2 regions of the Mesorhizobium sp. B2-3-6 genome follow, and region 1 is predicted to be linked to the other one. Evidence: riboswitches for the same ligand, from Rfam matches in the RefSeq annotation. Region 1 holds a riboswitch; the other holds the start of a gene.
The links. Region 1 has a riboswitch for thiamine pyrophosphate ahead of thiB (thiamine ABC transporter substrate binding subunit). Riboswitches for the same ligand answer to the same signal wherever they lie in the genome.
Positions count from the first base shown of each region.

Region 2: another riboswitch for thiamine pyrophosphate. It lies ahead of FJ953_RS02500 (YkoF family thiamine/hydroxymethylpyrimidine-binding protein); the one in region 1 lies ahead of thiB (thiamine ABC transporter substrate binding subunit).

Region 1 covers NZ_VFVW01000007.1:190,574-194,775, reverse strand. Annotated here, with positions in the region: gene thiP (thiamine/thiamine pyrophosphate ABC transporter permease) at 1-1,238, opposite strand, end outside; gene thiB (thiamine ABC transporter substrate binding subunit) at 1,476-2,474, opposite strand; TPP riboswitch at 2,517-2,632, opposite strand; gene FJ953_RS21055 (thiamine diphosphokinase) at 2,721-3,365, shown strand; gene FJ953_RS21050 (ABC-F family ATP-binding cassette domain-containing protein) at 3,367-4,202, shown strand, end outside.
Region 2 covers NZ_VFVW01000001.1:502,275-506,476, forward strand. Annotated here, with positions in the region: gene FJ953_RS02465 (glycosyl hydrolase 108 family protein) at 1-96, shown strand, start outside; gene FJ953_RS02470 (hypothetical protein) at 99-299, shown strand; gene FJ953_RS02475 (ABC transporter permease) at 296-535, shown strand; gene FJ953_RS02480 (hypothetical protein) at 520-720, shown strand; gene FJ953_RS02485 (hypothetical protein) at 821-1,132, shown strand; gene msrA (peptide-methionine (S)-S-oxide reductase MsrA) at 1,317-1,835, shown strand; gene FJ953_RS02495 (hypothetical protein) at 1,975-2,292, opposite strand; TPP riboswitch at 2,511-2,624, shown strand; gene FJ953_RS02500 (YkoF family thiamine/hydroxymethylpyrimidine-binding protein) at 2,615-3,223, shown strand; gene FJ953_RS02505 (ABC transporter permease) at 3,322-4,077, shown strand; gene FJ953_RS02510 (ABC transporter ATP-binding protein) at 4,074-4,202, shown strand, end outside.

The sequences.
Region 1 (4,202 bases):
GTGACGACCATGACCGGGGCTATGGCAAAGACATCGCCGACATGGCGCAGCAGAAGGAACCAGCCGGCGCCGATGACGATGGGCGGCACGACTAGGACGAAGCCGGCGCCGGTGTCGGTGGCGTGTTCGAGCACGGTCCGCGGACCGGAGCGGCGCTTCAGGCTCAGCACGCGGCGCGCCATGGTGAGCGAAAGCGACAGCGCAACCGACAGCAACGCCGACAGGAAGGCCAGCACGGCGCTGGTCAGCGTCGCCTGCCGCACCGCCGCCTCGCCGGCGAGACGGCCAAGGTCGGCGCCGAGGCCTGACATCACCGTCGCCGTCATCGGCCCGGCGACAAACAAAAGGGCCAGCACGACGAGCGCGGCATTCAGCGCGGTCTCGGTCCTGCCGGCCGAGACGTAGCGGCGCGGCGCCACCGGCAGATTGGCGTCACCGGTGGTGTTGGCGCCGAGCCGCGTCAACGCCAGCACCACGACAAAGGTCAGCGCGATCTGCAGCAGCGTCAGCGCCACCGCCCGCGCGGGATCGAAATCGAAACGCAGCGCCTGGTAGATGCCGACCTCCAGCGTCGTCGCGCCGGGGCCACCGCCCAGCGTCAGCACGATCGTGAAGGATGTGATGCAGAGCATGAACACCAGGCCGGCGACGCCCGGCAGAGCGGCGCGCAGTGTCGGCCACTCGATCAGCCGGAAAGCCGGTGCGGCACCCATGCCGAGCTGGCTCGCCAGGCGCCATTGGTCGGCTTGGATGGTTTGCAGCACTTCGAGGAACAGCCGCGTGGCCAGCGGCAGGTTGAAGAAGACATGAGCAACGAGGATGCCGGAGAGGCCATAAATGCCCGGCCAATGGTAACCGCCGACGGCACCAAGAAAGCCGGCGAAATAGCCGGCGCGGCCGTAGAGCGCCAGGATGCCGAGCGCCGCGACGATCGCCGGCAACGCCAGCGGCAGGGCGAAGAGCTGCAGGATGAAGCCGCGGCCGGGAAAGCGCGGATGCCGCGACAGCGCGCGAGCCACGAACAGGGCCGGCGCCACCGACAGCAGCGTCGAAAGCGCCGCCTGCCACAACGTAAAGCGCACGACGCGCAGGAGATAAGGATGGAAGGCCGCCCAGGCGCCGGAGAAATCGTTCGCGCCTTCGAAGACAAGGCCCGCAAACGCGCCGCCGATCAGCAGCCCGATCGCCGCAAGCGCGAGGATACCGGCGGAGATGCGGGGGTCAGACGCGCGCTGCACGCTGCGCCACCCAAAGGACCTTTAGCGAGCGTCGCGTTCCTTCGCGCCCCCCTCTGTCCTGCCGGACATCTCCCCCACTTGGGGGGAGATTGGGTGCTTCAGCGCTCCACCCTCTCCTGTGACGTCGCCAATTGGCGAAAGCCGTCGTGACGGCCAATCTCCCCCCTCGTGGGGGAGATGTCCGGCAGGACAGAGGGGGGCGCCGTAGAGCACTCATCATTCGATCATACGACCAAACTACTTGCTCATCACCGCCAGCCATTCATCCACCCATGCCTTGCGGTTGGCCGCGACCTCCTCGGGACTGAACAGCAAGGTTTTGGTCGGTTTGACCAGTCTGTCGAAGGCCGGATTGAGCGGCTTGTCGGTCTTGCCGGCCGGGAACATCCAGTTGGTCTCGGGGATGGCATCCTGGAATTTCGGCCCGGTCATGAAGGCGATGAACTTTTCCGCCAGCGGATTTTTGGCTCCCGTCGTGGTGATGCCGGCGACCTCGATCTGCAGATACTCGCCCTCCTCGAAGGAAGCGGCCTGGTAGCGCTCGGTGTTCTCGGCAACCATGTGGTAGGCGGGCGAGGTCGTGTAGGACAACACCATCGGCGCCTCGCCCTTGGTGAACAGGCCGTAGGCCTCGCTCCAGCCCGGCGTCACGGTCAAGACCTTCGCCTTGAGCTTGGCCCAGGCCTCCGGCGCCTTGTCGCCATAGACCGACTTCACCCACAACAGCAGGCCGAGGCCCGGCGTCGAGGTGCGAGGATCCTGGATGACGATCTTGTCGTCGGCACTGCCCTCGACCAATTCCTTCAGGCTCTTGGGCGGCGTCTTCAGCTTCTGCGTGTCATAGATGACGGCGAAATAACCATAGTCGTACGGGACAAAGATGTCGTCGTTCCAGCCGCCCGGCACATTGAGCCCGGTCACGGCACCATGCGGTGCAAACAGGCCAGTGGCCTTGGCATCGGCGGTGAGATTGGTGTCGAGGCCAAGCACGATGTCGGCCTTGGTCGCGGCCCCTTCCAGCTTGACGCGGTTGAGCAGCGCGACGCCGTCGGCAACCGAGACGAAGTCGACATCGCAGCCGCATTCGGCCTCGAATCCCTTCTTCACCACCGGGCCGGGCCCCCAGTCGGCGGTGAAGCTCTCGTAGGTGTAGACGGTGAGCTTGTCCTTGGCCAAGGCCGGCCCGGAGAGAACCACGACCAATGCAGAGACAAGGGCGTATAAAAGCGTGCGCATCGGCGCCTCCTTCGTTCGCGTTAAAGGAATTGAGGCGTCGGACTGTCCGAAACGTCTAATCCCTCCGCCGGTACAAACCGGATCAGGTTCAGCGGGTTGGCGAGACTGCCTCTCAGCCGGTCCGCGAAATATCGCGTCCGGCACCCCGTTAGAGCGCCTCGACACATAGGCCCGGCCGGTGAACCGCGCAAGTGGCTGTTTGCCGGCCTTCCGTTTCCGCTGCCGGGCTGGTAAGGGCCACACGATATGAGCACATTCACCATCCTGCTTGGCGGCGATCTCGTCCGCACGCCACGGCTCGACCGTCAGGTCGAGGGAACCCGCGTCATCGCCGCCGATGCCGGCATCGGCCATGCGAGGACGCTCGGCCTTGTGCCGGAACTGTGGGTCGGCGATTTCGACTCCGTGCCCGCCGGCCTGCCGGATGAGTTGGCCGCCGTGCCGCGCCGGACCTTTCCGGCAGAGAAAGACGCCACCGATGGAGAACTCGCGATATCGGCCGCCCTGGAGCGCGGCGCTACCAGCCTCGTGCTTGCCGGCGCCTTCGGCGGCAAGCGCGCCGACCATGCCTTCCTGCACATGGCGCTCGCCCTGCGGCTGGCCGGGGCCGGGACAAAGGTGCTGTTGACCAGCGGCGCGCAGGAAGCCGTGCCCCTGGCGCACGGCACGGCCCGCTTCGACTATGCCGACGGCACCCTGTTCTCGATCCTGGGTTTTTCCGAGCTTGCAGGGCTGACCGTCGCCGGTGCGAAATGGCCGCTTGACCGCGTCAAGGTCGCGTTCGGCTCGTCGCTGACCATCTCCAACGAGGTCAAGGGCAGGCTCGAGATCGCGCTGGGAGCGGGCCGCGCGCTGCTGCTCGCCCATCCCTATCCCTTGCCAGAAAGCTGACATGGCGCCGCCTCTTCTCAATCTCGACGGAATAAAACTGACCTTCGGCGGCACGCCCCTGCTCGACGGCGCCGACTTGGCTGCGTCGGCCGGCGACAAGATCGCGCTGGTCGGCCGCAACGGGTCCGGCAAGTCGACGCTGCTCAAGATCGCCGCCGGCCTGATCGAGCCGCAGGACGGCGAGGTGTTCCGCCAGCCATCGGCGACCGTCCGCTATCTGCCGCAAATGCCCGACATGGACGGCTTCGCAACCGTGCGCGCCTATGTCGAGGCCGGCCTCGGTCCCGCCGACGATCCTTATCGCGCCAGCTACCTGATGGAGCACCTCGGCCTCTCGGGCGAGGAGCAGCCGGGCGACCTCTCCGGCGGCGAGGCCAGGCGCGCCGCCCTTGCCCGCGTCATGGCGCCCGAGCCTGATATCCTGCTGCTCGATGAGCCGACCAACCACCTCGATCTCTCGGTGATCGAATGGCTGGAAGAGGAACTCGTCCGCACCTCCTCGGCCCTCATCGTCATCTCGCACGACCGCCGTTTCCTTGAGCGCGTCTCGCGCGCCACCGTGTGGCTCGACCGGGGCCAGACGCGCCGGCTGGATAAGGGCTTCGGCCATTTCGAGGAATGGCGCGACCAGGTGCTTGAGGAAGAAGAGCGCGAACAGCACAAGCTCGGCCGCCAGATCGTGCGCGAGGAACACTGGCTGCGTTATGGCGTGACGGCGCGGCGCAAGCGCAACATGCGCCGCCTGGGCGAATTGCAGACCATGCGCCAGCGTTTTCGCGGCCATCGCGGCGCCGAAGGCACCGCGACCATGGTGGCCAGCGACGCCGCCGAATCCGG
Region 2 (4,202 bases), on a different contig from region 1:
GCTGCCACCAAGGCGGGCGGGATCATTGTCGCGTGCCTGCTCGTCGCCTACGCCGCCTGGCACCACATCGCCGCCGCCTTGCAAGGAATGTTCTGATCATGGCCACCACAACCCAGCCGACCATCCGCCCGACCAACAAACTGACGGCCGCGACCATCGCCGCCGCCGCCGTTTCGATTTCCGGCGTCTTCGTGCGCAATGTCTGGCCATCCTGGTACGATGCCGAGACATGGGCCACGCTGCTGCCGCTAGCCGTCTTTGCCGTCGGCTATCTCGTCAAGGACGCGCCAAACCAATGAGCGCGCTCCTCTCCTTCCTGCTCAGCAATTCGACCGTTCTCGGCATCGGCGCAGCCATCGTCGCTGCGTTTGGCTGGGGTGTTCGCCAGCGGCTTGCCGGCGAGCGCGCCGAACGTAGCCGGCAGGCCGCGGCCGAGGCGGCGGCGCGCGACGTCGCCGACCAGGTTGACAACGACATCGGCGCGCTACCCGCCGCCACTGCCCGAAAGGAGCTCAGGTCATGGGCAAGGGATTGATTGTCGCAGCGGCCGCAGCACTTGTCGCGGTAGCCGGCTGCACCACCGTCACCGGCGGATTTTGCGCGGTCTCGAGCCCGCTGCGCTTGTCCGCATCCGCCGTCGCAGCACTGTCGGATGCGGAAGTCCGGACGCTGCTGGCGCACAACCGCAAGGGCGAGAAACTGTGCGGGTGGAAGCCATGACGATCGTGTTGCCGCTCGATTCGGGCCCTGCCGCTCGGGGACCGCTCATCTTCGGTGCCGGATCGGTCGTTCTGTTTCCTGATCGCGAGACAATGAAATGATGCATGATCTTTTCGACCTGCTCGGTATCAAGGTGCCGGTGGTGGTCGCCGGCCTTTCCGGCGGCATATTGCGCGCGCTGTCGCGCCACCGCTACAAACCGCGCGAGATGGTGGCCTCGCCGATCTGCGGCGCGCTAGCCGCCGCCTATCTGACGCTGCCCGTGGTCCAGTATTCCCGCGCCATGGGCCTGCCGATGGCCAATGACGACACCACGACCCTGGCGGCCGCATTCCTCATCGGCGTCTGCGCGATGTGGATATCGGATATCGTATTCGAGGTCGTGGTGCGCAGGTTCAGGCCTGGGGAGTGACGCCGCGCGTCCGTGGTGATCGGCAGCAGGACGCGCCCGTCGACTGGACGAAGCCGACGACAATGCCCATCTATGGGAAATCCTGGAGCGGCTGTCATAGCGCCGGGCCTCCAGTTTTATCGTGCGCAATTCCGGACGGAAACGGCTACAACCTTTCCCCGGAGTTGCTTTGGGGAGATTTGATATGGCGACTTCAAGCGAACGCGCGGTGCTTGCCGGCGGCTGTTTCTGGGGCATGCAGGATCTGATCCGACGCATCCCGGGCGTCCTGTCCACGCGCGTCGGCTACAGCGGCGGCGACGTGCCTGATGCCACCTACCGAAACCACGGCACCCATGCCGAAGCCATCGAGATCAATTTCGATCCCGCCAGGGTGAGCTACCGTACGCTGCTGGAGTTCTTCTTCCAGATTCATGATCCGACGACACGCAACCGCCAGGGCAACGATGTGGGGATGAGCTACCGTTCGGCGATCTACTACACCAGCGATGAGCAGAAGCGCGTCGCCGAAGACACCATCGCCGACGTCGACGCCTCGGGCCTGTGGCCCGGCAAGGTGGTCACCGAGGTGGCTCCGGCCGGCGCGTTCTGGGAAGCCGAACCCGAGCATCAGGACTATCTGCAGAAATACCCGAACGGCTACACCTGTCATTTCGTCAGGCCGGGCTGGAAGCTGCCGGTTCGCGAAAAGGCTGTATCGTAGACGGCGCCCGAACCGAGACGAAGGCCGATGGCGGTTTACGTCTCAGGCGCCTGCCTGTTCGGCGAGGGTGAAACATAAAGAGACGGAAACGCCACGGAACAGACGCCCCGTGGCGTTCTCCAGCAGTTTCGGCGAATGGCTACTTGCCGCAATGCTTGTCATTGACGGTCGGCGAAGCGGTGCCCGGAGCGGTGTGGCTGGCATCCGGCTGAGCACCTTGTGGGCTGGCCGGACAGTTCCGGTCCGCGTTCGAATTCATGCCGTCGGGCATGACGGTCGTGCTGCCGGTCGTGCCAGGATCCACCGTGTTCGGCGATGCCGGCGTGTTCGGGTCGACCGTGACCGACTGGCCGCTGCCGGGCCCATTATTGGCGCCGTTTCCGCCAGCACTTTGCGCCATCGCCGAAGTCGCGAGACCAATGGTAAGAGCCGAAGCTGCGAGGATTTTCATGAGCATGGTTTGTCTCCATTTCTGTGAAGTCTTCGCTCGTTTCCACGAAGTTCGTCGCGTTTGCGACTATAGGGACAACCACTCGTCGTGGCTAAGGTTCCGGACAAATTTCCCTCAAGACCGGGCCCGACGGAACCGCCCATAAATCAGGCCTGGCGCAATGCATTTCCGGCGATGGTCCTGAAAAAACAGCTTTCATAGCCGCCCGATTGGTGCTTTAACGCGTCCATCCACAGGGGTGCTCCGTACGGTCGGGGCTGAGACGGGGGCGGCAAGCCCACAGACCCTAGAAGCTGATCTGGGTAATACCAGCGGAGCGAGGCGGGCGATGTTTTCAGGCGCACAGATTTCCCTATATCCCATGTCCAGCGATTTTGTCGGCGTCATCCTTGGCGCGCTCGGGGCACTGGACCCTTATCGTGATCGACTGCGGATCGAGACCGACGATATCTCGACCTTGCTGGTCGGACCGCCCGAGGTGCTGTTTCCTGCCATGCGCGACCTGTTCGTGGCGGCAGCGCGCAGCGGCAAGCATTGCGTGCTTTCGGCCGCCATCTCGCGCGGCTGCCCGGGCGAGCCGGACGATCTGATCTGCCGCTCCGACGCGTTTGGCGGACCTGCCGGGCCGCTCGGCCCGCGCAAGGAAGCCGCTATCGCCGCCGTGCGCGGCGTGGCCGCCACCGGCCAGCCGGCGGCGGCGCAGTTCTCGCTTTATGTCATGGGCACCGACGACCACATGGACGAGATCTATGGCTGCATCGACTTCCTGAAGCAGTCGGGCGTATATGAGCGCTCCAAGCATTTCTGCACAAAGTTGCGCGGCGACGCAGGCGCCATTTTTACCGCACTCAACGAGGCCTTTTGCCGCTTCGGGCCGGGTGCCGGCCACGTAACGCTCGACGTCACCGTCTCGGCCAACAGCCCCACCGCCGTCTGACGGCGCGCCGCGCGCCATCCGCTCCGGGTACCTGCGTGTCCTCCCCGTCCGCCCCTTCGCGTCCGATCGTGGACCTCATCGCCAGAACCGCTCCGGCGATGCTTTCGGTGGGGCTGCTGCTAGCCGCGTGGGAACTCTATGCGCGCTTTGGTGGCATCAAGCCGACAATCCTCCCGGCGCCATCGCGCGTCTTCGCTCAGGCAATGCTCAACCGGCACGCGCTGGCCGATAACGCCGTGCCAACCCTCCGTGCCACGCTCGCAGGCTTTGCCTGTTCGCTCGGCGGTGCCTTTGCGCTGTCGATATTGATCGACTTCTCCCAGCCATTGCGGCGCGCCCTTTTTCCGGTCTTCGTGGTCAGCCAGACCTTGCCGCTGGTGGCGATTGCACCGCTGGTGGTGCTGTGGTTCGGCTTTGGGCTGATGCCCAAGATCATGCTGGTGGCGCTGGTCACCTTCTTTCCGATGTTGGTGGCTTTGGCCGAAGGATATGAGGCGACGGAGGCTGAGATCGGCCAAATGCTGCGCGCCATGGGGGCAGGGCGCTGGCGTGTCTTCGTCCTGGCGCGGCTGCCCTCGGCGCTGCCCTACTTCTTCGCCGGTGTCAGGATCTCGATCACCTATGCTGTCGTGGGCGCCATCTTCGCCGAATATGCGGGCGCGGCGAAGGGCCTCGGCATCTACATGCTCAACGCCAAGAACAACTTCCGCCCGGACCTGGTGCTGGCCGCCGTCGCCGTCAGCGCCGTGCTGACGCTCGTCCTGTTCGGGCTGACGATGCTGGTCCAGCGCCTTGCCATGCCATGGGAACGGACCGCCGGCGGGCGGGCCGCAGGAAAGGGGCCGTGGCGATGAACCGGCTCGAACTGCGACATGTGCGCAAGGCCTTCGAAGGACTCGACGTGCTTGCCGACATTTCGCTCAGCGTCGGCGCCGGCGAATTCGTCTCCATTCTGGGCCCCTCCGGCGCCGGCAAGTCG